DNA from 4 places in the Enterobacter dykesii genome. Region 2 is predicted to be linked to each of the others. Evidence: predicted binding sites of a transcription regulator. Region 2 holds the regulator's gene; each other region holds the start of a gene.

Region 1 (7,344 bases), 1.9 Mb from region 2:
CACCATCGCCCCGAAGGCCTCTTCGCACTTCCACATTTTTATGGGCAACACCTCCCACGAGGCGCTGCTGAAAGAGATGGATAACTGGCCGACCTATTATCCAAATGAGATGTACAAAGAGCAGGTGGTAGAGGAAATGCTGCACCACTGATGCTTTATTGCCGGGTGGCGGCTACGCCTCACCCGGCCTGGAAGCGCTACGCCACCTTCGGTGACTCGCACCACGCCTTCACGCTCATCCCACGCAAAATCATCAGCCACGCAATGACGATGGCGACCATCATGATGACAAATAACGACCAGTGCGGCAGGTTGGTCAGAATAATACCGGTGATCATCGGGTTTGCCGCCGCGCCGAGCCAGCCCAGCGCCTGAGCGGAGAAATAGCTCGCCTTCATCCCCGGCGGGGCAATGTTGTCGATCAACATGTATTCGCCCGGTGCATAGATAATCTCACCCAGGGTAAAGATGGCGGCAGCGATGCCCCAGTAAACCAGGTTTTCCCCGGAGAGCATAAAGCCACCCAGTCCCACGATAAAAAACAGGGTGGCGAGGGTCATCAGCGGGCGAATATTGCTGGCAGAGATCTTGCGGCCCAGCGCATATTGCAGCGTCACCACCACGGCGGCGTTGACGGGCAATACTACGGCGACCACCTTTTCGGCGAAATTACTGTCTGCATGCGCGGCCAGAACGTATTGCGAAATGCAGGTCGCGAACGATCCGCCGACGTATGACGCGAGCAGGCCAGAGAGCGTATACCAGAACAGCGCGCGGTCTTTCAGCAGCACCGACGGCTGCCAGGGCATCTTCTCCTCGGCGGTATCCAGCGCAACGCTTTTCTGCACGAAGAAATGGATGAATCCGAGCGGCAGCGCGGCGCAGAAGGCCGCCAGCCAGAACGGCAGTTGCAGGCTGTACATCACCAGCAGGGTGCCAATCGGCGGCCCGATCGTCCAGCCAATGTTCAGGAAGCTGTAGTTAAGCGAGAAGACGCGCGCTTTCTGGCTTGCGGTAAGCACGTCGGAGAACCAGGCCTTCAGCACCGTCGAAAAGACGGAATAGGCGCAGTTGATCAGCGCAAAGAACAGCACCACCAGCGTGACGTTATCCACCAGCGGGATCGCGACAAAACCGGCGATAAAGGCCACGATCGCGATCAGCATGTAGCGCTTTTTATCAAACTTATCGGCAAGAATGCCAAATCCCAGGCTGAACACCACGCCGATAGTCAGCGCAATCGTCAGGGCATAACCAATATTCTCGACGCTCATGCTGTAGACGCGCGTGAGATAAATGGTCATGAACGGCAGCGTTGCCCCCCGACCGATGGTTAATAACAATGACGACGCCAGCAGCGCTGCGGTTGAGCGCCTGAGAGATGGTTTCATATTCCTGCCCGACAATTGCTTATGCTTTTTATGTTGTGTCCTAAAAGGAGTATCACGACATAAGGGGCTTGTATAGCGCCCAATTTATCCGTAAGTGCTTCGCCTGACTGCCAGAATTAATGATCTTCTCGCCGCGCGCTTTTTTCTGTTACCTTGAAGTGTTAACAAATAATTAATAATTCAGGGGCAGGGTATGACGCGTAAAGACGGGCTGCTGGCGTTGCTGGTGGTCGTAGTATGGGGACTCAATTTTGTGGTCATCAAGCTGGGGTTGCACAACATGCCGCCGCTGATGCTGGCCGGTTTGCGTTTTTTGCTGGTCGCCTTCCCGGCGCTCTTTTTCGTCGCCCGTCCGAAGATCCCGCTAAAGCTGCTGCTGGGCTATGGCCTGACCATCAGCTTTGGCCAGTTCGCCTTTCTCTTTTGCGCCATCAAGTTCGGGATGCCGGCCGGTCTTGCCTCGCTGGTGCTGCAGGCGCAGGCGTTCTTTACCATTATTCTCGGCGCCTTCGTGTTTGGCGAACGATTACAGGGCAAACAGCTGGCGGGCATTACGCTGGCGGTGTTTGGCGTTCTGGTGCTCATTGAAGCCAGCCTGAATGGTCAGCATGTGGCACTGCTCGGCTTTATGCTGACGCTGGCGGCGGGACTGAGCTGGGCCTGCGGGAATATCTTCAACAAGCTGATTATGCAGCACGAGGCGCGCCCGCAGGTGATGTCTCTGGTGGTCTGGAGCGCGCTGATCCCGATAATCCCATTTATGGTGGCGTCGTTTATTCTTGATGGTCCAGATGTGATGCTGAACAGCCTGGTTGAGATCGACCTGACCACGATCCTTTCTCTTGTCTATCTGGCCTTTGTCGCTACCATTGTGGGCTACGGGATTTGGGGATCGCTGCTGGGGCGTTATGAAACCTGGCGCGTGGCGCCGTTATCCCTGCTCGTGCCGGTGGTGGGGCTTGCCAGTGCGGCACTCTTGCTGGATGAAACGCTGAGCGCGCTGCAGCTGTTTGGCGCCGTGCTGATCATGGCCGGGCTGTACATTAACGTGTTTGGTCTGCGGGTTCGTCGGGCGACGCGGGTAAGCGAAAAGGCATAAAAAAGCCCCGCGTCTGCGGGGCAAAAACGAATCAGAGGCCGTGCTGATTATAATAAGGCACGCCTAATTCGTCGGATTTGTCGCTACCAGCACCCATATGGTTGAAATCATAAGGCGACTGGTCATGTGCTGACGGCAAAATCATCGTATCAGGATTATTTTGCTGCGTTGCACGAGGGGTTTGCTCCGCGAAGGTCTGGCTGGAGAAGAGCACCAGCAAGGCGAGGGCGGCGGAGGCGGTAACTTTCATGATTTCCTCGGTTACGTCTTTACAGGCGATGATTAACTACAGTGTTTTAACGGATACAGGTATCGGGATTCGCCCGGCACGCTGGTGATTCGGTACTTATGAGGCGGCACGTCAAAATAGTTCTTGAAGGTACGCGTCAGGGTTTGTTGCGATTCAAATCCGTAACGCTCCGCCAGATAAAGGATCGGCTCATTGCTTTCTTTCAGTTTCTGGGCAATTTCCGTCAGCTTGCGGCTGCGAATGTATTGACCTAATGAATGACCGGTCTCTTTTTTGAACATCCGTTGCAGGTGCCATTTGGAGTAACCTGAACGCTCTGACACTTTTTCAAGGGAGAGCGGCGATTCCAGGTTATCTTCGATCCAGTCCAAAATGCTATGAATGGTGATAGCGTCAGTATTGCGTCTGGACATCGTCATACCTCTTTTTCTGTTTACGGCAGGATTTTCTTCAGCAAAAGCTCAAGGGTTGCCACTTCATCTGCCGTTAAGTTTTTTGTTAGTTCCTGATGCAGTGTTTGTCCTACTAATTGATGACATTGCTCGCACATGTCAGCGCCATCGCTGGTCAGCTTCACCAGTACGCCGCGTTTGTCATTCGGGTTAGGGCTTCGTTCTATCCATCCTTTGCAGACGAGACGATCGAGCATGCGGGTTAACGCACCCAGATCGACAGAGAGCACCTTTTTCAGCTCAACCGGCGTGATACACACTTCGCAGCGAATGGAACACAGCACTTTGAACTGTGTTGCGGTGATATCCAGCGGTGACAGGTAGTCGTTGAGCAGGCGATCTTTTTTCTGATTGACCATATGAATAAGACGACCCAGCGGAACAACGTCGTTAAAGATATCACTGGTGCTTTTCACAATGGTTGCCCTGGCAAGTAGTTAGTCACGGCAGATATTATTGCTCAGGCAAGTATAAGTCAACTGAATGAGTCAGCCGATGCCACGAATTGCTAAAACGTTTCATGAACTTTTTTTGAGGTCTTTCAAATCATATAGATAACTGTCAGTTATCATTCCGGGAGGGAAATAATCCTTACATTGTGACCATGGCTGAATGTCACACTTTCACCCTATAATTGCTGGGTTAAATATGGATAAGGACGACAACGCACTATGTTGGATTTAATAAAAGCAATCAGCCTTGGGCTGGTGGTCTTGCTGCCGTTGGCAAACCCGTTAACGACGGTGGCGCTGTTCCTCGGGCTGGCAGGGAATATGAACAGCGCCGAGCGCAACCATCAGTCGATGATGGCCTCCGTGTATGTGTTTGCCATCATGATGGTGGCTTACTACGCCGGACAGGTGGTGATGAACACCTTCGGGATCTCCATTCCCGGCCTGCGTATCGCCGGGGGGCTGATTGTGGCCTTTATTGGTTTCCGCATGCTGTTCCCGGCGCAAAAAGCGCATGAGTCGCCGGAGGCCACGCACAAGTCCGAAGAGCTGGAAACCGAACCGAGTGCGAATATCGCCTTTGTGCCGATTGCCATGCCGAGCACGGCGGGGCCGGGTACCATCGCGATGATCATCAGCTCCGCCTCAACGGTGCGGGACAGCGCGACCTTCCCGGACTGGGTGCTGACGGTTGCGCCGCCGCTCATTTTTGCGATTATCGGGGTTATCGTGTGGGCGTCGCTGCGCAGCTCCGGCGCCATCATGCGCTGGGTAGGCAAGGGCGGTATCGAGGCGATTTCCCGTCTGATGGGCTTCTTACTGGTCTGTATGGGCGTGCAGTTTATTATTAACGGCGTGCTGGAAATTATTAAGACCTACCATTAAGTCATTACCGGGTGGCGTTGCGCCACCCGTCACAAATAACCCTCACCCGTGCTGACCCTGTTCCTCCAGCGCCACCGGCCATTTACGGAAGATGAGCACCGACCAGACCAGCGCCACCAGCGCCGGAATGGCGCCGAGATAGCCAATCGCCGACATCGATACGTGCAGTATTACCTGATTTCCCACCAGCGCGCCCGCGCCAATCCCCAGATTGAAAATCCCTGAGAACAGCGACATGGCGACGTCCGTTGCATCCGGTGCCAGGGCCAAAACTTTCACCTGCATACCCAGACCAATAATCATAATCGCCACGCCCCAGAACAGGCTGAGGATCGCCAGATGGCTTTCGCTGCCTGCGGCAGGCATCAGCAGCAGCAGGCAGGCCAGCAGCAGACCGATAGCGCTGCTCACCAGCGTCGAGGCGTGCCGGTTACCCAGCTTACCGAACAGCACGCTGCCAATAATGCCCGCTCCGCCGAGGATCAACAGTAAGACGGTGGCAAAGTTGGCGCTAAAGCCCGCTACCACCTGCACAAACGGTTCGATGTAGCTATAGGCCGTGTAATGGGCCGTCACCACGATCGCAGTCAGCAGGTAGATACTCAGCAGCGCCGGGCGACGCATCAGCAGCGGCAGGCTTTTCAGCGAGCCGGAATGTTCGCTCGGCAGCGCGGGCAGCAGCTTAATCAGGCACACCAGCGTAACCAGCGCGCCCATGCCGATGGCGAAGAAGGTCGTGCGCCAGCCGAAGTATTGCCCCACGATGCGGCCAATCGGCAGACCCAGCACCATCGCCAGCGCGGTACCGGTAGCAATCAGGCTCAGCGCCTGTGCGCGTTTCCCCGCCGGTGCGAGTCGAATAGCCAGCGATGCGGTGATCGACCAGAACACCGCATGGGCAAAGGCAATGCCGATGCGGCTAATAACCAGCACCGTAAAATTCCACGCCATAAACGACAGGACATGGCTGGCGATGAACAGCACAAACAGACCGATCAGCAGCCTGCGCCGCTCCATCTGGCTGGTCAAAAGCATAAACGGCAGGGACATCAGCGCCACTACCCAGGCGTAGATGGTCAACATAATGCCCACCTGAGCCGTTTCCATCTGGAAACTTTCAGCGATGTCAGACAACAGCCCAACCGGAACAAATTCTGTGGTGTTAAAAATAAACGCGGCAATGGCCAGCGTGACCACGCGTAGCCACGCAACCCTGCGGGAAACTGTGTTCGTTGTCATAGGGATGTCGGAGATTCGTTGCTGAAAAGAAGAGGAGACGATCTTAAAACGTTGAACGGCGAAAACTCAACCATTATGTGACGCAGATCTCAATATTTACCTTATGAAAGCGGTAGCCGGGAACGCCGTTTTCATTGAATATAAAAGAACAACACAATAAAAACAGGCGGTAAGACAATGCAGGAGATTGATTTTTATCTGGTAGATGCGTTCAGCGATACCTCGTTTGGCGGAAATCCGGCCGCCGTTTGCCCGCTTAAGGAATGGTTACCCGATGAGACCTTACTGAAAATGGCGCAGCAGCATAATCAGTCGGAAACGGCTTTTTTCGTCTGCAGTAAAGGGGGCATTGAGCTACGCTGGTTTACCACGCTTACCGAAGTCAATCTCTGCGGCCACGCTACGCTGGCGGCCGCGCACGTGCTGTTTACCGAGCTGGATTACCCGGATTCGCGGATCCACTTTGATACCGCCTCTGGCCGCCTGACGGTCAGCCGGGAGGGGGAGTGGATGACGCTGGACTTCCCGGCATGTCCAACCCATGAAGAGACCCCCCCGCCGGAGATGCTCTCGGCGCTGGGTATCAGCCGCTACGTTGAAGCCCGTAAAGGGCGCGCCTGGCTGATCGTTCTGGACAATCGCCAGCAGGTTGAAGCGCTTGAGCCGCGCTTCTCGGCGATGACGCCAGGCGAGCATAAGGTGAGCGTTACGGCGCGCGGAGAGGGGGAATATGATTTTGTCAGCCGCTTTTTCTCACCGGGCGTTTCCGTCCCGGAAGACCCGGTCACCGGCTCCGCACATACCATGCTGATCCCGTACTGGAGCGAAAAGCTGGGCAAAAACACAATGTTTGCCCGTCAGGTTTCCGCGCGCGGCGGCGATGTACGCTGTGAGCTGAAAGGTTCGCGCGTGCTGATGAGCGGGCAGGCCGCGCTTTATCTGAAAGGCACAGTTTTTCTGCGCTAAAAACCCATAACAAGAGAGGAAGAGACAATGCAGGAAATTGATTTTTATCTGGTGGATGCCTTCAGCGATAAAACCTTTGGCGGCAACGCCGCAGCGGTATGTCCTCTGGAAGAGTGGCTGCCGGACGAAACGCTGCTCAAAATGGCGCAGCAGCATAACCAGTCTGAGACCGCCTTTTTCGTGCGCACCGACGGCGGGTTTGAGCTGCGCTGGTTCACCACGCTGGATGAAATTAACCTGTGCGGTCACGCCACGCTTGCCGCATCGCACGTCATTTTCGAATACCTTGATTATCCGCATACCGAAATCACCTTCACCACCCGCTTCGTGGGCGAGCTGACCGTCAAGCGCAGCGGCGACTGGCTGACGCTGAACTTCCCGGCGTGGTCAACGGAGGTTGTCGAGAACCCACCTGCGCTGCTGTTTAGCGCGCTGGGCATCACGGAGGCAAAAGAGGTGCGCGTCGGACGCGATTACATGGTGGTGCTGGAGAGTCAGCAGCAGGTTGAAGCGTTAACGCCGGATATTGGGGCCATGCTTCCGCTGGATAAAATGGTCTGCGTGACGGCGCCGGGAGAAGAATATGACTTCGTCAGCCGCTTCTTCTGCC
Region 2 (7,344 bases):
CATTCGCTCCCGCGCCTCCAGCCTGCTGCACGGCCTGGGCTTCAGCAACGAACAGCTGGAACGCCCGGTCAGCGACTTCTCCGGCGGCTGGCGTATGCGTCTTAACCTGGCGCAGGCGCTGATCTGCCGCTCTGACCTGCTGTTGCTCGACGAACCGACCAACCACCTCGATCTCGATGCGGTTATTTGGCTGGAGAAGTGGCTCAAGAGCTATCAGGGCACTCTGATTCTGATCTCCCACGACCGCGACTTCCTTGACCCGGTGGTGGATAAAATCATCCATATCGAACAGCAAACGATGTTCGAGTACACCGGCAACTACAGCTCCTTCGAGCGCCAGCGCGCGACGCGTCTCGCCCAGCAGCAGTCCATGTACGAAAGCCAGCAGCAGCGCGTGGCGCACCTGCAGAGCTTTGTGGATCGCTTTAAGGCCAAAGCCTCAAAAGCCAAGCAGGCCCAGAGCCGCATCAAGATGCTGGAACGCATGGAGATGATTGCCCCGGCGCACGTGGATAACCCGTTCCACTTCAGCTTCCGCGAGCCGGAAAGCCTGCCGAACCCGCTGCTGAAGATGGAGAAGGTCAGCGCGGGCTATGCCGACCGCATTATTCTCGACTCCATCAAGCTCAACCTGGTGCCGGGTTCCCGTATCGGTTTACTTGGGCGCAACGGTGCCGGTAAATCGACGCTGATCAAACTGCTGGCGGGCGAGCTTAACCCGGTCAGCGGTGAAATTGGCCTGGCGAAGGGCATCAAGCTGGGTTACTTCGCCCAGCATCAGCTGGAATTTTTACGCGCGGATGAATCGCCGATTCAGCACCTCGCGCGTCTGGCGCCGCAGGAGATGGAGCAGAAGCTGCGCGACTATCTCGGCGGCTTCGGCTTCCAGGGCGATAAGGTGACTGAAAACACCGAGCGCTTCTCCGGCGGCGAAAAGGCCCGTCTGGTGCTGGCGCTGATCGTCTGGCAGCGCCCGAACCTGCTGCTGCTCGATGAACCGACCAACCACCTGGATCTCGACATGCGTCAGGCGCTGACCGAAGCGCTGATTGAGTTCGAGGGCGCGCTGGTGGTGGTTTCGCACGACCGTCACCTGATCCGCTCCACCACGGACGATCTCTATTTAGTGCACGGCGGCAAAGTCGAACCGTTCGACGGCGATCTGGAAGACTACCAGCAGTGGCTGACGGACGTGCAGAAGCAGGAAAACCAGCCGGAAGAGTCCGCGAAAGATAACGCCAACAGCGCGCAGGCGCGTAAAGACCAGAAGCGTCGTGAAGCGGAGCTGCGCACCCAGACGCAGCCGCTGCGTAAAGAGATTACCCGTCTCGAAAAAGAGATGGAAAAACTCAACGCCACGCTGGCTATCGTTGAAGAGAAGCTCGGCGACAGCGGCCTGTATGACCAGAGCCGCAAGGCTGAGCTGACGGACTGCCTGCAAACCCAGGCGAAGACCAAATCCAGGCTCGAAGAGTGCGAGATGGCGTGGCTGGACGCGCAGGAACAGCTGGAAGCGATGCTGCAGGCTGACTGACCTGTTTAGTTTGAAGAACAGAATCCGTACCGGGTTCGGAAATCCAGCTTAAACGGGGTACAATTCGGAAAGTATCGTAAATTTCCGACAAGAATCAGCATCGCGCTTATGACCCAAATCATTCCATCAGACTTCGACATTGCGGCCGAAGGCAGCACTGAGTTCGTGCCTATGCGCGGCGTGGCCAATCCCCATTTGCAGACCATGCTGCCGCGACTGATCCGCCGCAAGGTTCAGTTCACCCCGCACTGGCAACGGCTTGACCTGCCAGACGGTGATTTTCTGGATCTCGCCTGGAGCGAAGCGCCTGAACAGGCTCGCCATAAGCCGCGTCTGGTGGTTTTCCACGGTCTGGAAGGCAGCCTGCACAGCCCGTATGCCCATGGGCTAATTGAGGCGGCAAAAGCGCGCGGCTGGCTCGGCGTGGTGATGCATTTTCGCGGCTGCAGCGGTGAACCGAATCGCCAGAAACGCATTTATCACTCGGGTGAAACCGAAGACGGGACGTGGTTTTTACACTGGCTGCGGGAAAATTATGGCACCGTGCCAACGGCCGCCGTAGGCTACTCGCTGGGCGGAAATATGCTGGCCTGCCTGCTGGCTAAAGAGGGTGAAAGCGTCCCGCTGGATGCCGCCGTCATTGTCTCCGCGCCGTTTATGCTTGAGCAGTGCAGCTACCACATGGATAAAGGCTTTTCCCGCGTCTACCAGCGCTACCTGCTCAACCTTCTGAAGGCCAACGCGGCGCGTAAGCTGAAGGCCTACCCGGATACCCTGCCGGTCAGCCTGCGCCAGTTGAAAAAGGTGCGTCGTATCCGCGAGTTCGACGACCTGATCACCGCGAAAATCCACGGCTTCGCCGATGCGATTGACTATTATCGTCAGTGCAGCGCCATGCCGCTGCTCAGCAAGATTACGCAGCCAACGCTGATTATTCATGCCAAAGATGACCCGTTTATGGATCATCACTCGATCCCCGCTCAGGAATTCCTGCCCGACAACGTTCACTATCAGTTGACCGAGCATGGCGGCCACGTCGGGTTTATCGGCGGCACGCTGCGCCGCCCGAAAATGTGGCTTGAGACGCGTATTCCTGACTGGCTAACCCCTTATCTGGACGGTGCAAAATGATTATTCCCTGGCAGGATCTGGCGCCCATTACGCTCGATAATCTGATTGAAAGCTTTGTATTACGCGAAGGCACCGATTATGGTGAACAGGAACGCTCGCTTGAGCAAAAGGTCAACGATGTTAAGCGCCAGCTGAAAAGCGGCGACGTGGTGCTGGTGTGGTCAGAACTGCATGAGACGGTCAATATCATGCCCCGCAACGCGTTTCACGGCTGATCTTCCACCCTTTTCAGTCAGGGAGTTGCTATGTCTGCCAGACATCCGGTTATTGCCGTTACGGGGTCGAGTGGTGCGGGAACCACCACCACCAGCCTCGCATTTCGCAAGATTTTCGCCCAGCTGAATCTCCGCGCGGCGGAGGTCGAAGGCGACAGCTTTCACCGCTACACGCGTCCGGAGATGGACATGGCCATTCGTAAGGCGCGCGATTCGGGTAAACACATCAGCTACTTCGGCCCGGAAGCCAATGACTTCGGCCTGCTGGAACAAACCTTTATAGAGTACGGTAAGAGCGGCAAAGGGCAGTCCCGCAAGTATCTGCACACCTATGATGAAGCCGTACCCTGGAATCAGGTACCGGGAACCTTTACCCCGTGGCAGTCGCTGCCGGAACCCACCGACGTCCTGTTTTACGAGGGATTGCACGGCGGCGTGGTCACCCCTCAACACGACGTGGCGCGCCATGTGGATCTGCTGGTCGGCGTGGTCCCTATCGTTAACCTGGAGTGGATCCAGAAGCTGACCCGCGACATGAGCGAGCGCGGCCATTCGCGAGAGGCAGTGATGGACTCCGTGGTGCGCTCCATGGAGGATTACATTAACTTCCTGACGCCGCAGTTTTCCCGCACCCATATCAACTTCCAGCGCGTGCCGACGGTGGACACCTCAAACCCGTTTGCCGCTAAAAGCATCCCGTCGCTGGATGAGAGCTTTGTGGTGATCCATTTCCGCAATCTCGCAGGCATTGATTACCCGTGGCTGCTGGCAATGCTGCAGGGCTCGTTTATTTCGCACATGAATACGTTAGTCGTGCCGGGCGGAAAAATGGGGCTGGCGATGGAGCTCATCATGACGCCGCTGGTGGAGCGACTGATGGAAGGGAAACAGATCGCGTGAGCATGTTCCCTCTCCCTGTAGGAGAGGGTTAGGGTGAGGGCATCAACACGCACGATGCCCCATCAATCACGCCTCGATCACTTCATACGAATGCGTGATTTTTACCGCTTTCTCCAGCATTAACGCCACAGAGCAGTACTTCTCCGCAGACAGGTCCACCGCACGCGAGACCGCCGCGTCTTTCAGCTCTTTACCGGTGACCACAAAGTGCAGGTTAATATGGGTGAACAGGCGTGGCGCCTCTTCGCGACGTTCTGACGTGAGTTTAACCTCACAATCCGTCACGTCATGACGACCTTTTTGCAGAATCGACACTACGTCAATCGCGCTGCATCCGCCTGCCGCCATCAGCACCATTTCCATTGGGCTTGGCGCTTTATCGCCGGAGTTACCGTCCATCAAAATCTGGTGTCCTGACGCGGACTCGCCCAGGAACGTTAAACCTTCAACCCATTTCACGCGCGCTTGCATATTCATTAACTCCAACGTTGCATTTTTGGTGACAGATTACGCGTGCGTTACATTTCTCGCAATGGAAGGCGACCTGCATCATGCTGAAGCGAGACACCAGGAGACACGCGGCGAAAGCTATGCTAAAACACTCAGGATGCTACAGTAATACATTGACGTTACACATGTATGCAGAGGACATCAAACTTTACTGGCTGCGAAACGTTACGGTAGCCGACTTCCCAGGGTATGGGTAAGAATTCGATTGCAACCCCAGAGTCCGGATGCATCTGATGACTCTGGTGACAGCTTATAACAGAGGATAACAGCGCATGGTGCTTGGCAAACCGCAAACAGACCCGACTCTCGAATGGTTCTTGTCTCATTGCCACATTCATAAGTACCCATCGAAGAGCACGCTGATTCACCAGGGTGAAAAAGCGGAAACGTTGTATTACATCGTTAAAGGCTCGGTGGCAGTGCTGATCAAAGATGAAGAAGGGAAAGAGATGATCCTTTCTTATCTGAACCAGGGCGATTTCATCGGTGAACTGGGCCTGTTTGAAGAGGGCCAGGAACGTAGCGCCTGGGTTCGTGCAAAGACAGCATGTGAAGTGGCTGAAATTTCTTACAAGAAGTTCCGTCAGCTGATTCAGGTTAACCCTGACATCCTGATGCGTCTTTCTTCCCAGATGGCGCGCCGTCTGCAGGTGACGTCAGAGAAAGTGGGTAACCTCGCCTTCCTGGACGTTACCGGCCGTATCGCGCAAACCCTGCTGAACCTGGCGAAACAGCCAGACGCCATGACCCACCCGGACGGCATGCAAATAAAAATTACCCGTCAGGAAATTGGTCAGATCGTCGGTTGCTCCCGTGAAACAGTGGGCCGTATCCTGAAAATGCTGGAAGATCAAAACCTGATCTCCGCCCACGGTAAAACCATCGTGGTCTACGGAACGCGTTAATTCCGCTTAAACGGCGTGCCATCGCAAGGTGTCACGCCGTTTTTGTCTCTACTCCCCATGTGGCGCAGGCTGATCTATCACCCGGAAGTTAACTACGCACTGCGACAAACGCTGGTGTTGTGTCTTCCTGTGGCCATAGGCCTGATCCTCGGACATCTTCAGCAAGGTCTGCTGTTCTCCCTCGTGCCCGCCTGCTGCAATATTGCCGGTCTTGACACGCCGCATAAGCGCTTTTTCAAACGCCTGATTATCGGCGGCTGCCTGTTTGCCGGGTGTAGCCTCGCCGTGCAGCTTCTGCTTGCCCGGGATATCCCGCTGCCGCTGATCCTGACCGTGCTGGCGATGACCCTTGGCGTCACGGCGGAAATCAGTTCGCTGCATGCCCGCCTGCTTCCCGCTTCGCTGATTGCGGCCATTTTCACGCTGAGCCTCGCCGGGAACATGCCGGTGTGGGAGCCGCTGCTGATCTACGCCCTGGGGACATTATGGTACGGGCTGTTTAACTGGTTTTGGTTCTGGCTGTGGCGGGAGCAGCCGCTGCGTGAATCCCTGAGCCTGCTCTATGTGCAGCTTGCGGATTACTGCGAAGCCAAATACACCCTGCTCACCCAGCATACCGATCCGGAAAAATCCTTACCGCCGCTGCTGACGCGCCAGCAGAAGGTAGTGGATCTCATAAGCCAGTGCTATCAGCAGCTGCATATGCTCGCCGCCAACAAGAACCACGAGTACAAGCGGCTGCTGCGCACCTTCCAGGTCGGGCTGGATCTACAGGAGCACATCTCCGTAAGCCTTCACCACCCGCAGGAGGTGCAAAAGCTGGTCGAGCGCAGCCACGCCGAAGCGGTGATCCGCTGGAACGCACAAACTGTGTCCGCACGTCTGCGCGTGCTGGCCGACGATATTCTCTACCACCGCTACCCGACGCGCTTTAACATGGACAAGCAGCTGGGCGCGCTGGAGAAAATCGCCCGCCAGCATCCCGATAACCCAGTCGGCCAGTTTGCCGCCTGGCACTTCAGCCGCATTGCCCGCGTGTTGCGCACGCAGCGCCCGCTTTATCCCCGCGACCTGATGGCGGATAAGCAGAAACGGCTGCCGCTATTGCCCGCGCTCAAAAGCTATCTTTCTCTTAAATCGTCCGCCCTGCGCAACGCCGCAAGGATCAGCGTGATGCTCAGTACCGCCAGCCTGATGGGCATGGCGCTGCACCTGCCGAAACCGTACTGGATCTTAATGACCGTGCTGTTTGTCACCCAGAACGGCTACGGCGCCACGCGGGTGCGTATTCTGCATCGGGCCGGCGGAACGATGGCCGGGCTGATCATCGCGGGCGTGACGCTGCACTTCCACGTGCCGGAAGGCTATACCCTGGCAGGGATGCTGGCGATTACGCTGGTGAGCTACCTGATTATCCGCAAAAACTACGGCTGGGCGATGGTGGGCTTTACGGTGACGGCGGTATACACCCTGCAGTTGCTTACGCTGAACGGCGAACAGTTTATTGTCGCCAGGCTGATTGATACCCTGATCGGGTGCCTGATTGCCTTTGGCGGAATGGTCTGGCTGTGGCCGCAGTGGCAGAGCGGGCTGCTGAGGCAAAACGCCCACGACGCGCTGGAAGCCGACCAGCAGGCTATTCGCCTGATCCTGAGCGACGACCCGCAGCCCTCCCCGCTGGCCTATCAGCGGATGAAGGTCAACCAGGCGCACAACGCCCTGTTTAACTCGCTCAACCAGGCGATGCAGGAGCCAGGCTTTAACTCGCACTATCTGGCAGACATGAAGCTCTGGGTGACGCACAGCCAGTTTATCGTCGAGCACATTAACGCCATGACCACGCTGGCGCGCGAGCACACGATGCTGACGCCGGATCTGGCGCAGCGCTATTTGCAGTCGTGTGAAATTGCGTTGCAGAGGTGTCAGCAGCGTCTGGAGTATGACGCGCCGGGCGAGTCGGGTGACTCAAACATTCTGGAAGCGCCGGAGACGTTGACCCACGGGCCAATGAGCACCCTGGAGCAGCATTTGCAGCGCATTCTGGGGCATCTGAACACCATGCACACCATTTCGTCGGTGGCATGGCGTCAGCGTCCGCATCACGGGATTTGGCTAACCCGCAGGTTAAAGCGAACCGAGTATTAGCCTT
Region 3 (7,344 bases), 360 kb from region 2:
CTGCCGCGCATGCCCGAGGTGTAAATCCGGGTGATGACGCCGCTTTCAATATGCTCGATCAGCGCGTCGTTGCAGGTCATCAGCGAGCTGGAGGCCAGCGTCAGGTTTTTGAAGCCCATGCGCGCCAGCAGCGCCACAACGGTGTTGATCACCCGGTCGCCTTCGCGAAACGCATGGTGGAAGGAGATGGTCATCCCGTCCTGCAGGCCGCAGCGCTTAACCGCCTCTTCCACAGAGGCGCAGAGCTTGCGGCTGTGCTTCGCGTCGCTGTCCGCCAGCCACGGCGTAGTGCTGTGGGCGGTATCAAAGGGTTTTAAGTCCCGCAGATGGGGAAAATTCACGTGAAGAAGTTCAGTCTGATTCATTATTTTATCCTTACCGACGCACGCCGGAGGCCGCCGCGCGCTCCAGCACCACCTGCGCATGGTTAATAATCGGTGCATCCACCATTTTGCCGTTAAGCGACACCACGCCCAGGCCGTTACGCTCGCCCTCTTCTGCAGCCTCAATCACCCTTTTGGCGTGATCCACCTCTTCCTGAGTCGGGGCGTAGGCGTTGTGCAGCAGGTCAATCTGGCGCGGGTTAATCAGCGATTTGCCGTTAAAGCCCATCTTGCGGATCAGATCGACCTCGCGCAGGAACCCGGCCTCGTCGTTAACGTCTGACCACACTACGTCGAAGGCGTCGATACCCGCCGCGCGGGCGGCGTGCAGCACGGCGCAGCGGGCGTAGAACAGCTCGGTGCCGTCGCCGCGCTCGGTCTGCATGTCCATCACGTAGTCAAAGGCGGCCAGCGCAATCCCGATGAGGCGCGGAGAGCTGCGGGCAATCGCCACGGCGTTGATGACGCCAATGGCCGATTCAATCGCCGCCATCACGCGGGTGGAGCCGACCTCGCGGCCGCACTCCTGCTCAATGCGTTCGAGGTGGCCTTCCAGCTCGTAGATATCGTCCGGCGTGTCGGTTTTCGGCAGGCGGATCACGTCCACGCCGGCCCGCACGGCGGCCTCCAGATCCAGCAGGCCAAACGGCGTGCTGAGCGGGTTAATGCGCACCACGGTTTCAATATCCTGATACATCGGGTGCTGCAGGGCGTGGAACACCAGCATGCGCGCGGTATCCTTCTCGCGCAGGGCAACGGCGTCCTCAAGATCAAACATGATGGAGTCAGGACGGTAGATAAATGCGGTGGAAAGCATGGCGGCGTTAGCGCCCGGCAGGAACAGCATACTGCGGCGGAGTTTGCTCATTTCAGCGCCCCCCAGTTGATGGCCTGTTCATCGGCGGCACGCATCAGCGCGCTTTGCAGGCGGGCGCGGATCACACAGTCCAGCGCCCCTTTGTCTTCAATAATGATTAATCCCTGGTGCACGTTCATGGCGCGCAACGTGTCGTTGACCACCTGGCGAATCTGCTCGCCAAACTGCTTAATCACTTCACTGTGGATGACTATCTCCAGCTCGCCGTGAGCGGGAGCGATTTTCACCATCAGGTCGCTGGACTCCTGCGTTCCGGCCAGCGCCTCCCTTACAATTTTCATGATAAATTCCTGGTAGTTAAGCGACTTCCGCACTCGCACGGTAATGCGTTTCGAGATGCGCGAAGGTGGAGTCCGGGACAATCTCCCGGATCCGGGAAAACTGCTGTGTCTTCAGTAAGCGGCGCACTTCCGACGCTGATATGGCGTTACCGGTGGCCTTGATGCGCGGCATTTCCACCACCTCAATATGCGAGGCCAGCAGGTCGTGCAGCGTCTGGTTGTACTGACGGGTGATATCGCAGAACGGCTCCGAGCCGATGAAGCGGTGCGTGATGCCGAGCGCCGGGGCGATAAAGTCCCGGAAGATCATCACGTCGATCTCGCTCCACGCCTGCTGCACTTTGCCGGTCTCCTTCAGGAAGTAGGCCGGGAAGGTGGCGCGGGAGATGATGTACTGAGAGCCCTCATGCACCACGACGTTCGGCTGATGCGCCACGCCCGCGCGCACCATCTCGAGGCGCGCGCTGAACGGGAAGAACGAGGCGTCTTCACGCACCACGAACAGGTGCAGGGCATCGCATCGCTGCGCCGCCTGCTCAACCAGATGGCGGTGGCCGAGGGTGAACGGATTGGCGTTCATCACTATCGCGCCAATGTTCTCCCCGCACTTGCGCTTCGCGCGCAGGGAACGGCAGTAGCGTTCGATCCCCTGCGGGGTGTTCTCCATCAGCACCGCGTTGTTCCCGCTCTGGGCAATCGGCCAGAAGCCGCTGCGGGCAAAGCGCTCCCGGTTGCACGGACGGGTGCAGAGGAAGAGATGAAAATGGCCGCACTCCAGCGCCGCATTTTCCACCTCTGCCAGCAGCCGCGCGCTGAGGTTCTCGCCGCGAAGCTGCTCGTTGACCGCCACGCATTTGATGACGTTGGCAGCAAGCCCTGCGCAACCCACCAGCTGCGAGCCGGACCAGGCTTCGACAAACAGCGTGATGTCGTTGTCCAGGCCAAGGCCGCTGTCTGCCAGCAGGTAGCGGATCTGGCTTAAGCGTTCCGGGTGTTTCGCCACGACGGTGTGGCGAAAATCGATGGGTTGACTGTTCATGCCGCCTTACTCAGTGTGCTGCCGCAAGCCCGACGGCTGGCGCTTCCACGATCACGTTGCTGAGATGACCGATATGCTCGATCTCCACTTCAATGCGATCCCCCTCTTTCATAAACAGCGGCGGATTGCGCTTTTTACCCACGCCGCCAGGGGAGCCGGTGATGATCACATCACCCGGGCTGAGGCGGGTGAAGGTGCTGATGTACTCGATCAGCTCCGCAACCTTGTGGATCATGCTGCTGGTGTTGTCTTCCTGCACCATGCGGCCGTTCAGCCAGGTGCGGATCGCAAGCTGGTGCGGATCCGGGATCTCATCAGCCGTCGCCATCCACGGCCCAAACGCGCCGGTTTTGCGCCAGTTTTTACCGGCGGTAAACCAGGTGTGCTGCCAGTCGCGGGCGGAGCCGTCCATGTAGCAGCTGTAGCCCGCCACGTGGCGCAGGGCGTCATCGCGGCTGATGTTCTCCCCGCCTTTGCCGATGATCACCGCCAGCTCGCCTTCATAGTCGAATTCGCTGGAGTGGCGCGGCTTCAGCACCGGCTCGTTGTGGCCGGTTTGTGAATCCGGAAAACGGACAAACAGCGTCGGCGCCGGGTTATGCTGGTCAAACTCCTTGCGCTTGTCGGCATAGTTCATGCCCACGCAGAGGATCTTTTCCGGCTGCTCGATCACCGGTAAGAAGGTGATGGCGCTCATCGGCACGTCCACGGCATCGTTCAGGTAGCGGGTGGCCTGCGCCAGCCCGTTGCCCTGCAGCAGCGCCTTAAGGTCGCTGTAGCGGTCGCCGAGACGGCGGCCTAAATCAATCACGCCGTCGGCCTGGACGATGCCGTAGCTGCGTTTTCCCTGGTATAAAAAGCTTGCGAGTTTCATTGTTCTTTCCTGAAAACTTAAACGAGGAAGTTGCCCAGAATCAGCAGTGAGACAGAGACGTTAATCGCTCCGCCGATACGGGTAGCAATCTGGGCGAACGGCATCAGGCTCATGCGGTTGCCTGCGGTCAGGATCGCCACGTCGCCGGTACCGCCCTGGCCGCTCTGGCAGCAGGAGACGATGGCGACATCAATCGGGTGCATACCAATCTTTTTGCCGACGAAGAAGCCAGTTGCCACCAGTGCGGAAACGGTGCTGACAATCACCAGCAGGTTGCTGACGGTGAACGCCGCCACCAGTTCATGCCACGGGGTGATGGCCACGCCGACGGCGAAGAGGATTGGGTAGGTCACTGAGGTCTGGAAGAATTTGTACACCACCTGAGAGCCTTCCAGCAGGCGCGGAGAGGCGCCGTTGCAGAGCTTAACCAGGACCGCCATAAACAGCATGCCAACTGGTGCAGGCAGGCCAATCAGCTTGTGGCCGAGCATGCCCAGCATGTAGAGCAGCACCGCCAGCAGCGCGCCGGAGGCGATAGTGGTGACGTCCGCTTTGCCGGAAAACGCAGGCTGAGAGACCGTCGCATCGGCATTCACGCGGTTAGGCATCAGCTGGCCTTCACCGGTCAGGTGCGGGAAGCGTTTACCGAGCTGGTTCAGGCAGCCGGAGATGATGATTGCCGTCAGACCGCCGAGCATCACCATCGGCAGCACGCGGCCGAGCGCTACGCCCTGGTCCATGTGCAGCAGGGTGGCATAGCCGATGGAAAGCGGGATCGCCCCTTCCCCGACGCCGCCCGCCATAATTGGCAGAATGATAAAGAAGAAAATCTGGAACGGCTCAAGACCCAGCGCCAGGCCGACGCCCATCCCTACCAGCATGCCGACGATTTCGCCGCACAGCATCGGGAAGAAGATGCGCAGGAAGCCCTGAATCAGCACCGTGCGGTTCATGCTCATGATGCTGCCGACGATAATGCAGCAGATGTAGAGGTAGAGAATGTTGGTGGATTTGTAGAACTTGGTGGTGGACTCGACCACCACGTCCGGCAGCAGGCCATAATAGACCAGCGCGGAAGGGATAAAGGTGGCGCAAATCGCCGCCGCGCCGAGCTTGCCGACAATCGGCAGGCGTTTGCCAAACTCGCCGCAGGCAAAGCCGAAGAAGGCCAGCGTTGCCACCATCACCACGATATCGCTCGGCAGTTTTCCGCCCAGACAATCAATCGCAATCAGCGCGCCCGCCAGAACGAACAGCGGCAGAGGAATAATCCCAATTTTCCAGGTATCCATAATATGCCACCAGCGCTCTTTGAGCGAAGGTCGCTGAATTTCAATCGGGTCGTGGGTAACAGAGAAAGAATCGTCAGTTGTGCTCATAATAAGCCCCTTGGTTATTTTGTGCGTTCAGCTTAGAGTCACAAAGGCTTACTTTATGTGAGGAATGGCATATTAAAAGCGAAGTTTTAATGGCAGCTATGGTTTTAATGGTTTCTTTTATTTAATGTGATTTATACCTTATTTATTGCCGTGGTTTTTATGGTTTCTTTTCCGAATTGAACAAACAAATAACATTTGTTCGTGCAGCCCGAAGCACGTTAGCCTTCAGGATAACTCTTTTACAGCGCCCGCTGTGCAAGGGATCACAAGTTTTCGGCAAAGCGGGCGTCAGCGCAAAAAAAGATGATATATTGGCGATCTTTGCTGCTACCTCGCGTGATAGTTATGAAACTCTCCTTCCAGATTAAGCTGTTTATTTCGCTGGTTGCCTTTTTCTCAGTGCTTTTCGCGCTGCTGGGCGGATATTATTATGCCGACGTCGGGAAACAGCTTTATCAGGAAATGAGTACGCGAGCCAAAATACAGGCTGAAGAGATTGCGCTTATTCCGACATTGCGTCATGAAGTTGAACAAAAGAATATCAACGCCATTCATGATTTTATGCAGAAAATTTCTGCGCACAGTGACGCCAGCTTTATTGTGATTGGCGATAATAAGGGCCAGCATCTTTTTCACTCCGTCTTTGCCGACAGAGTGGGCACAACCCTGGTTGGCGGAGACAATGAAGCCGTATTGCAGGGTAAAAGCATTACCACAATCCGCAAAGGCGGGTTGGGCATTTCGCTGCGCAGTAAAGCCCCCATCTTCAACGCTGCCGGACAGGTGGTCGGCATTGTTTCGGTCGGCTATCTCACCAGCTACCTGGACACCATTACCGTCAGTAAAGTGGTCAATATCCTGATTGCCGCCGTGCTGCTGCTTATCGCTCTCTTTATCTTCTCCTGGTTCTTTACCCGCAGCATCAAGAAGCAGATCTTCTCCCTTGAGCCGCGCGAGATCGGCCTGCTGGTGCGCCAGCAGAAGGCGATGATGGAGTCTATTTATGAAGGGGTGATTGCCATTGACGATCGGCGGCGGATTGAAGTGATCAACCAGGCGGCGCGCAAGCTGCTGGGCCTGAGCCAGCCCGCCCGTGAACTGCGCGGACAACTGATAAGCCAGGTAATCGATCCGGTCCCGTTCTTCGACATGCAGACGATGCTGGCGAAAGATACCCATGACGAGATTTGCCGTTTTAACGATCTCACGGTGATTGCCAGCCGGGTGCACATCATGCTTGAGGGTTCGCTACAGGGCTGGGTGATCACCTTCCGCGATCGCAACGAGATCGACTCGCTGAGCGCCCAGCTCAGCCAGGTAAAACGCTATGTCGATAACCTGCGCATCATGCGCCACGAGCAGTTAAACAGGATGACCACCCTCTCCGGCCTGCTGCACATGGGCCGCTATGAGGAAGCCATTGGCTACATTCAGGCGCAGTCTGAACACGCCCAGGAGCTGCTGGACTTTATCTCTTCGCGCTTCAGCTCCCCGACCCTGTGCGGCCTGCTGCTGGGGAAAGCTGCCCGCGCGCGGGAGAAAGGCGTCGAACTGTATTTCGACCCGGCCTGTCGGCTGGACAGACCGTTCCAGCCCCTTGGGGAGCAGGAGCTGATTTCAATTATTGGCAACCTGCTGGATAACGCCATCGAAGCGACACAGCGGTCGCCGCTTCCCCATGCGCCGGTAGAAGTGCTGATTAAACTTAGCGATCAGGAGCTGATTATTGAAGTCGCCGACCAGGGCGTTGGCATCAAGCCCGAGATCCGTGAGCGGATCTTTGAACGCGGCATCACCACCAAAACACGCGGCGATCATGGGATTGGTCTGTATCTGATCGAAAGCTACATCACACAGGCTGGCGGCGCGATAGAAGTTGCCGATAATACCCCGCGCGGCGCCATTTTCTCCTTGTTTATCCCGGCCACGGGAACCGCCCGGCAACTGGAAGACACCGACTATGCAACATGAACTTATCGACGTACTGATTGTTGAAGATGAGAACGAGCTGGCGCAACTGCACGCGGAGCTGATAGGCAAACATCCACGTCTGAGGCTGGTGGGCATTGCCTCGTCCCTGGCTGCGGCCCAGGCAGAGCTTGCAAACAAACAGCCGCAGCTGATGCTGCTGGACAACTACCTGCCGGACGGCAAAGGGATCTCGCTTATCAATAACCCGATGCTGGCCCGCGCCAACTGCTCGGTGATTTTTATTACTGCCGCCAGCGATATGGACACCTGCAGCCAGGCGATTCGCAACGGCGCGTTCGACTACATCCTCAAACCCGTCTCCTGGAAGCGGCTCAGCCAGTCGCTGGAGCGGTTTGTGCAGTTTGCCGAACAGCAGAGGGTCTGGAAGATTGTCGACCAGCAGAACGTGGATTCGCTGTATCAGCTCCAGGCGAAAAACTACCGCCTGGACAACGGCAGCAAAGGCATTGAGGAAAATACGCTGGCGCGAGTGCAGACGCTGTTCAACGACAAGGCAACGCACTGCTTTACCGTGGATGA
Region 4 (7,344 bases), 1.9 Mb from region 2:
TGGCGTCGATAACATTCGGCGTGCAGTATTTATGTGCTTCCTTAACGGCGCTTGACGCCCAGTAACCCGCATCAACGTAGTCAGCCGTCGTTTTATCACCGAGAATATTCAGCGGAACGCCTGCAAACTGGCCGCGTCCACCGCCGTGACAGAACAATACTTTGTAATTCGAGGGAATATTCAGCAGATCGCGAAAATCCTTTTCTGCCTCTTCCGCCACCTGAATAAACTCTTTACCACGGTGGCTGATTTCCATCACCGACGTACCGAGACCGTTCCAGTCACAAAGTTCCTGTTGAGCCTGTTTAAGCACGTCTGCCGGTAACATTGCCGGACCTGAACTGAAATTAAAGACTTGAGCCATTTCCCCTCACCACGCTAAAAGCCATAAGTTATAACTGTGGATATCGGTTTTATCATTCAGTGACACGCGCCGCAATGTCTAAAACTTATGACCCGTGAAATGTGCCCCGCGTCACACAAAACAATCTGCCGCCTCGCTAAGTCAAAACCGACAAAATGGCTGTCAGGTGATACGTTTGGCCCGGCTAACCTTCGTCCATTCCGGATTTGCACAGCGGGGGCATAATTGGCGATCCCCCGGCTGCATCGCGACGACATGGCTACATCTTACGCAAGCATACTCGCCTGATTCAGGTACCGTTCTGAAACGCTCGATCAGCATATCCGGCAGGATACACAGTCCCGGTTTTACCTCGTCGTCTGAATAGTAATAAACGCTGATCTGCCCGTTGGTTTCCATGATCGCCAGACGCACCTGCCCGAGCTGTTCAACGCTGTTCAGGCGTAGCTCCATAAAGAACTCAAACTCGGTCATATTGGCGCTTTGTACATTTTCCCAGGCCAGCTGTCCGTCCTCGACGATAACGACCGGCTTGCCTTCAAGCAGATCTTCCAGCTTTTCGCTTTTCGACATCAGCCACATGACAAGACGGTAAAGTAGCGCCAGTGAGACAAAAACGATAAACACCGGCACCATCGGCACGTCGTCATAAAAGGCGACGTCCCCCGCGGCAGACCCCAGCGTCAGGATGATCAACACCTCAAAGAGCGACATCTGCCGCACGCCGCGGCGGCCGGTGATTTTAAGAAACAGGAAGACGAGGACGAAGGTATACAGGCTGCGCAGCGCCACTTCGCCCAGAAATTCAGGAGGAACTTTATCAAACGCCATCCGCTGGAGATCAAATGCTTTCATTTTTTTATGCCTTAACAGTCAGTTACTGCCACTAAGCATAGCCCAGCCTTTTATTTTCGCCGAAGATAGCACCCGTCACGCAAAACCCGTATCATTGCGCGCTTTACGTACGATAAAAGTGAACGCCATGACTCAAACGTTTATCCCCGGCAAAGACGCCGCTCTGGAAGATTCCATCGCTCGCTTCCAGCAGAAACTGACCGACCTGGGTTTTAACATCGAAGAAGCCTCCTGGCTCAATCCGGTGCCTCATGTCTGGTCAGTGCATATTCGCGATAAAGACTGTGCCCTGTGCTTTACCAACGGTAAAGGCGCGACAAAAAAAGCGGCACTGGCCTCTGCGCTGGGTGAGTATTTTGAGCGTCTGTCCACCAACTATTTCTTCGCTGACTTCTGGCTGGGCGAAACTATTGCTAACGGCCCGTTCGTTCACTATCCGAATGAAAAATGGTTCCCGCTGACCGAAGATGACGAGCTGCCGGAAGGTATTCTCGACGCGCGCCTGCGTGCTTTCTACGATCCGGAAAACGAACTGACGGCCAGCATGCTGATCGATCTGCAGTCTGGCAATGAAGACCGTGGGATCTGCGCCCTGCCGTTCACCCGTCAGTCTGACGAGCAGACCGTGTATATTCCGATGAACATCGTCGGCAACCTGTATGTATCCAACGGTATGTCCGCCGGTAACACCCGCAATGAAGCGCGCGTGCAGGGTCTGTCCGAGGTCTTTGAACGCCACATTAAAAACCGCATCATCGCCGAATCCATCAGCCTGCCTGAAATTCCGGCAGACGTGCTGGCGCGCTACCCGGGCGTTGTGGAGTCCATCGCTAAGCTGGAAGCAGAAGGTTTCCCAATCTTTGCCTACGACGGCTCGCTGGGCGGCAAGTATCCGGTTATCTGCGTGGTGCTGTTTAACCCGGCCAACGGCACCTGCTTCGCCTCCTTCGGCGCACACCCTGACTTCGGCGTGGCGCTGGAGCGTACCGTTACCGAGCTGCTGCAGGGCCGTAGCCTGAAAGATCTCGACGTCTTCACTCCGCCAACGTTTGACGATGAAGAAGTGGCCGAGCATACCAACCTTGAAACCCACTTCATCGACTCCAGCGGTTTAATTTCCTGGGATATGTTCAAGCAGGACGCCGACTATCCGTTCGTGGACTGGAGCTTTGCCGGTACCACGGAAGAAGAGTTCGCCACGCTGATGGCTATCTTCAACGCCGAAGATCAGGAAGTCTACATTGCCGACTACGAACACCTTGGCGTCTACGCGTGCCGCATTATCGTTCCGGGCATGTCCGACATCTACCCGGCTGAAGATCTGTGGCTGGCGAATAACAGCATGGGCGCGCACCTGCGCGAAACGCTGCTGGCTCTGCCGGGCAGCGAGTGGGAGAAAGAAGATTATCTGAACCTGATCGCCCAGCTGGACGAAGAAGGCCACGACGACTTTACCCGAGTACGCGAACTGCTGGGCCTGGCGACCGGTAAAGACAACGGCTGGTATACCCTGCGTATCGGTGAGCTGAAAGCGATGCTGGCCCTGGCGGGTGGCGATTTGGATCAGGCTCTGGCCTGGACCGAGTGGACCATGGAATTCAACCAGTCGGTCTTCTCTGCCGAGCGCACCAATTATTACCGCTGCCTGCAAACCCTGCTGCTGCTGGCACAGGAAGACGATCGCGAGCCGCTGCAATACCTGAATGCTTTCGTGCGGATGTACGGAGCTGAGGCCGTAGAAGCAGCCAGCGCAGCCCTGAGCGGCGAAGAGCCGTTCTATGGCCTGCAGGCTGTTGATAGCGATCTGAAAGCCTTCCCGGCGCATCAGTCGCTGCTGAAGGCCTACGAAAAGCTGCAGAAAGCTAAAGCCGCTTACTGGTCAAAATAAGCGCAGATAACATTACCAGCAGTAGGCGTATTCAATCGTCTGGGCTATATTACGGGGCAATTTCATTGCCCCGTTTTTTATTTTCTTCGGCAATGACTGTTGATTGTAATAATAAAGTTAAACATGGGTAAATATAATAATATTTACCTGGGCTTTACTGTTACTTTTTATGGTAAATACTCCATATTAATTAACTGTGTCAGAGGTGGCTGAACGAAAAAATTCAACTCTTTTCATAACTTTTAAAATTTATTTTTATACGGATAATCAAATACTTACTCCGCATTTGCTGTAAAACCATACACACTGCGGGCCTATAAGCCAGGCGAGATATGATCTATATCAATTTCTCTTCTATAATGCTTTGTTAGTATCTCGTCGCCGACTTAATAAAGAGAGAGTTAGTGTGAAAGCTGACAACCCTTTTGATCTTTTACTCCCTGCTGCGATGGCCAAAGTTGCCGAAGAAGCGGGTGTCTATAAAGCAACGAAACACCCGATGAAGACGTTCTATCTGGCGATCACGGCTGGTGTGTTCATCTCTATCGCTTTCGTCTTCTACATCACCGCCACCACCGGTACTGCCGGAATGCCTTTCGGCATGGCCAAACTGATTGGCGGCATTTGCTTCTCACTGGGTCTGATTCTTTGCGTCATCTGCGGCGCCGACCTCTTCACCTCAACGGTGCTGATTGTCGTGGCAAAGGCCAGCGGAAGAATTACCTGGGGTCAGCTGGCGCGTAACTGGCTTAACGTCTACGTGGGTAACCTGGTTGGCTGTCTGCTCTTTGTTTTGTTGATGTGGCTTTCTGGCGAGTACATGACCGCCAACGGTGGCTGGGGCCTTAACGTCCTGCAAACCGCCGACCACAAAATGCACCACACATTTATCGAAGCCGTTGCTCTCGGCATCCTCGCTAACCTGATGGTCTGCCTGGCTGTATGGATGAGCTACTCGGGTCGTAGCCTGATGGACAAAGCCTTAATTATGGTTCTGCCGGTTGCGATGTTTGTTGCCAGCGGCTTTGAGCACAGTATCGCGAATATGTTCATGATCCCAATGGGCATTGTCATCCGCGACTTTGCAAGCCCGGAGTTCTGGACCGCAGTTGGTTCATCCCCGGAAAGTTTCTCTCACCTGACTATTATGAATTTCATTACTGATAACCTGATCCCTGTCACTATCGGGAACATTATCGGTGGGGGTCTGTTAGTTGGGTTGACATACTGGGTCATTTACCTGCGTGGCGACGATCATCATTGATGGTTTTCTCAGGCAGTAAATAAAAAATCCACTTAAGAAGGTAGGTGTTACATGTCCGAGCTTAATGAAAAGTTAGCCACAGCCTGGGAAGGTTTTGCGAAAGGTGACTGGCAGAATGAAGTAAACGTACGTGACTTCATTCAGAAAAACTATACCCCGTATGAAGGTGACGAATCCTTCCTGGCTGGCGCAACTGACGCGACCACCAAGCTGTGGGACAGCGTAATGGAAGGCGTTAAACTGGAAAACCGCACTCACGCGCCAGTTGATTTTGACACCTCCGTTGCTTCCACCATCACTTCTCACGATGCTGGCTACATCAACAAAGCCCTTGAGAAAATCGTTGGTCTGCAGACTGAAGCACCACTGAAACGCGCAATTATCCCGTTCGGTGGTATCAAAATGGTTGAAGGTTCCTGCAAAGCGTATAATCGCGAGCTGGACCCAATGCTGAAAAAAATCTTCACCGAATACCGCAAAACCCACAACCAGGGCGTATTCGATGTTTACACCAAAGACATTCTGAACTGCCGTAAATCTGGCGTTCTGACTGGTCTGCCAGATGCGTATGGCCGTGGCCGTATCATCGGCGACTACCGTCGCGTTGCGCTGTACGGTATCGACTTCCTGATGAAAGACAAGTACGCGCAGTTTGTTTCCCTGCAGTCCGATCTGGAAAACGGCGTAAACCTGGAAGCGACTATCCGTCTGCGTGAAGAAATCGCTGAACAGCACCGCGCGCTGGGTCAGATCAAAGAGATGGCAGCGAAATATGGCTGCGATATCTCTGGTCCTGCTACCAACGCTCAGGAAGCTATCCAGTGGACCTACTTCGGCTACCTGGCCGCTGTTAAGTCTCAGAACGGTGCAGCAATGTCCTTCGGTCGCGTATCCACCTTCCTGGATGCGTACATCGAACGCGACATCAAAGCAGGCAAAATTACCGAGCAAGACGCTCAGGAAATGATTGACCACCTGGTCATGAAACTGCGTATGGTTCGCTTCCTGCGTACCCCTGAATACGATGAGCTGTTCTCTGGTGACCCAATCTGGGCAACAGAATCAATCGGTGGTATGGGCGTTGACGGCCGTACTCTGGTAACCAAAAACAGCTTCCGCTTCCTGAACACCCTGTACACCATGGGTCCTTCTCCGGAGCCGAACATCACCGTTCTGTGGTCTGAAAAACTGCCTCTGAACTTCAAGAAATTCGCCGCTAAAGTGTCCATCGATACCTCTTCTCTGCAGTACGAGAACGATGACCTGATGCGTCCGGACTTCAACAACGACGATTACGCTATCGCTTGCTGCGTAAGCCCAATGGTTGTTGGTAAACAAATGCAGTTCTTCGGTGCGCGTGCAAACCTGGCGAAAACCATGCTGTACGCAATCAACGGCGGCGTTGATGAAAAACTGAAAATGCAGGTTGGTCCTAAGTCTGAGCCGATCAAAGGCGACGTTCTGAACTTCGACGAAGTGATGGACCGCATGGATCACTTCATGGACTGGCTGGCTAAACAGTACGTGACCGCGCTGAACGTTATTCACTACATGCACGACAAGTACAGCTACGAAGCCTCTCTGATGGCGCTGCACGACCGTGACGTTATCCGCACCATGGCGTGTGGTATCGCTGGTCTGTCCGTTGCTGCTGACTCCCTGTCTGCAATCAAATATGCGAAAGTTAAACCAATTCGTGACGAAGACGGCCTGGCTGTAGACTTCGAAATCGAAGGTGAATATCCGCAGTTTGGTAACAACGACTCTCGTGTTGATGACATGGCGGTTGACCTGGTAGAACGTTTCATGAAGAAAATTCAGAAACTGACTACTTACCGTAACGCTATCCCGACTCAGTCTGTTCTGACCATCACCTCTAACGTTGTGTATGGTAAGAAAACCGGTAACACCCCAGACGGTCGTCGTGCTGGCGCGCCATTCGGCCCAGGTGCTAACCCAATGCACGGTCGTGACCAGAAAGGTGCGGTTGCCTCTCTGACCTCCGTTGCTAAACTGCCGTTTGCTTACGCGAAAGATGGTATCTCATACACCTTCTCTATCGTGCCAAACGCGCTGGGTAAAGACGACGAAGTGCGTAAAACTAACCTCGCGGGTCTGATGGATGGTTACTTCCACCACGAAGCGTCCATCGAAGGTGGTCAGCACCTGAACGTGAACGTAATGAACCGTGAGATGCTGCTCGACGCGATGGAACACCCTGAGAAATATCCTCAGCTGACCATCCGCGTATCTGGCTACGCAGTACGTTTTAACTCCCTGACTAAAGAACAGCAGCAGGACGTTATCACCCGTACTTTCACTCAGTCCATGTAAGTGGAATTGACTGAAATCACGCGTTAAAAAGCGTACAATAAAGGCTCCACGTCAGTGGGGCCTTTTTAGCACCCTCTCCACCTCAGTCTCTTTTGTCCGCTATCTATACTCTATGGATATCAGCCAAAACAGACTTCAACACAGCCGGCTTTGAGCTGTGCATACTCAGGCCCCGGACGGGCCGATGCTGGAGATATCACCGCAATGTCAATTATTGGTCGCATTCACTCCTTTGAATCCTGTGGCACCGTCGATGGCCCGGGTATCCGCTTCATCACCTTTTTCCAGGGCTGCCTGATGCGCTGCCTGTACTGCCATAACCGTGACACCTGGGATACCCATGGCGGTAAAGAAGTGACCGTTGAAGACTTGATGAAAGAGGTGGTGACCTACCGCCACTTTATGAACGCGTCCGGCGGCGGCGTCACCGCATCCGGCGGTGAAGCCATTCTGCAGGCTGAATTTGTCCGCGACTGGTTCCGCGCCTGCCATAAAGAAGGCATTCATACCTGCCTCGACACCAACGGCTTCGTACGCCGTTACGATCCGGTTATCGACGAACTGCTTGAAGTGACCGATCTGGTGATGCTCGATCTCAAACAGATGAACGATGAGATCCACCAGAACCTGGTTGGCGTC

Evidence for each region. Region 2 encodes CRP, which controls carbon source genes, mostly activating them, when cyclic AMP is high. Its sites were predicted from a motif close to ATGTGANNNNNNTCACAT; they were not measured.
Region 1: F0320_RS10680 (sugar transporter) is a predicted target of CRP. The motif match lies at 5,844-5,861, and genes of this name have one in related genera.
Region 3: F0320_RS17995 (2-hydroxycarboxylate transporter family protein) is a predicted target of CRP. The motif match lies at 4,958-4,975, and genes of this name have one in related genera.
Region 4: focA (formate transporter FocA) is a predicted target of CRP. The motif match lies at 3,438-3,455, and genes of this name have one in related genera.

Annotation. Positions count from the first base shown of each region.
Region 1 covers NZ_CP126604.1:2,213,430-2,220,773, forward strand. The annotation lists gene zinT (metal-binding protein ZinT) at 1-151, shown strand, start outside; gene ydeE (efflux MFS transporter YdeE) at 198-1,391, opposite strand; gene eamA (O-acetylserine/cysteine exporter) at 1,585-2,490, shown strand; gene marB (multiple antibiotic resistance protein MarB) at 2,522-2,740, opposite strand; gene marA (MDR efflux pump AcrAB transcriptional activator MarA) at 2,773-3,153, opposite strand; gene marR (multiple antibiotic resistance transcriptional regulator MarR) at 3,174-3,608, opposite strand; gene F0320_RS10675 (MarC family NAAT transporter) at 3,864-4,529, shown strand; gene F0320_RS10680 (sugar transporter) at 4,572-5,768, opposite strand; gene F0320_RS10685 (PhzF family phenazine biosynthesis protein) at 5,946-6,734, shown strand; gene F0320_RS10690 (PhzF family phenazine biosynthesis protein) at 6,762-7,344, shown strand, end outside.
Region 2 covers NZ_CP126604.1:4,139,972-4,147,315, forward strand. The annotation lists gene F0320_RS19850 (ABC transporter ATP-binding protein) at 1-1,534, shown strand, start outside; gene F0320_RS19855 (hydrolase) at 1,643-2,665, shown strand; gene F0320_RS19860 (YheU family protein) at 2,662-2,880, shown strand; gene F0320_RS19865 (phosphoribulokinase) at 2,911-3,780, shown strand; gene F0320_RS19870 (OsmC family protein) at 3,847-4,251, opposite strand; gene crp (cAMP-activated global transcriptional regulator CRP) at 4,563-5,195, shown strand; gene F0320_RS19880 (YccS/YhfK family putative transporter) at 5,253-7,340, shown strand; gene argD (bifunctional acetylornithine/succinyldiaminopimelate transaminase) at 7,337-7,344, opposite strand, start outside.
Region 3 covers NZ_CP126604.1:3,783,258-3,790,601, forward strand. The annotation lists gene citF (citrate lyase subunit alpha) at 1-365, opposite strand, end outside; gene citE (citrate (pro-3S)-lyase subunit beta) at 376-1,251, opposite strand; gene citD (citrate lyase acyl carrier protein) at 1,248-1,541, opposite strand; gene citC ([citrate (pro-3S)-lyase] ligase) at 1,558-2,580, opposite strand; gene F0320_RS17990 (fumarylacetoacetate hydrolase family protein) at 2,591-3,454, opposite strand; gene F0320_RS17995 (2-hydroxycarboxylate transporter family protein) at 3,472-4,833, opposite strand; gene F0320_RS18000 (ATP-binding protein) at 5,179-6,804, shown strand; gene F0320_RS18005 (response regulator) at 6,794-7,344, shown strand, end outside.
Region 4 covers NZ_CP126604.1:1,478,300-1,485,643, reverse strand. The annotation lists gene serC (3-phosphoserine/phosphohydroxythreonine transaminase) at 1-364, opposite strand, end outside; gene F0320_RS06970 (DUF421 domain-containing protein) at 527-1,219, opposite strand; gene ycaO (30S ribosomal protein S12 methylthiotransferase accessory factor YcaO) at 1,347-3,107, shown strand; gene focA (formate transporter FocA) at 3,514-4,371, shown strand; gene pflB (formate C-acetyltransferase) at 4,423-6,705, shown strand; gene pflA (pyruvate formate lyase 1-activating protein) at 6,910-7,344, shown strand, end outside.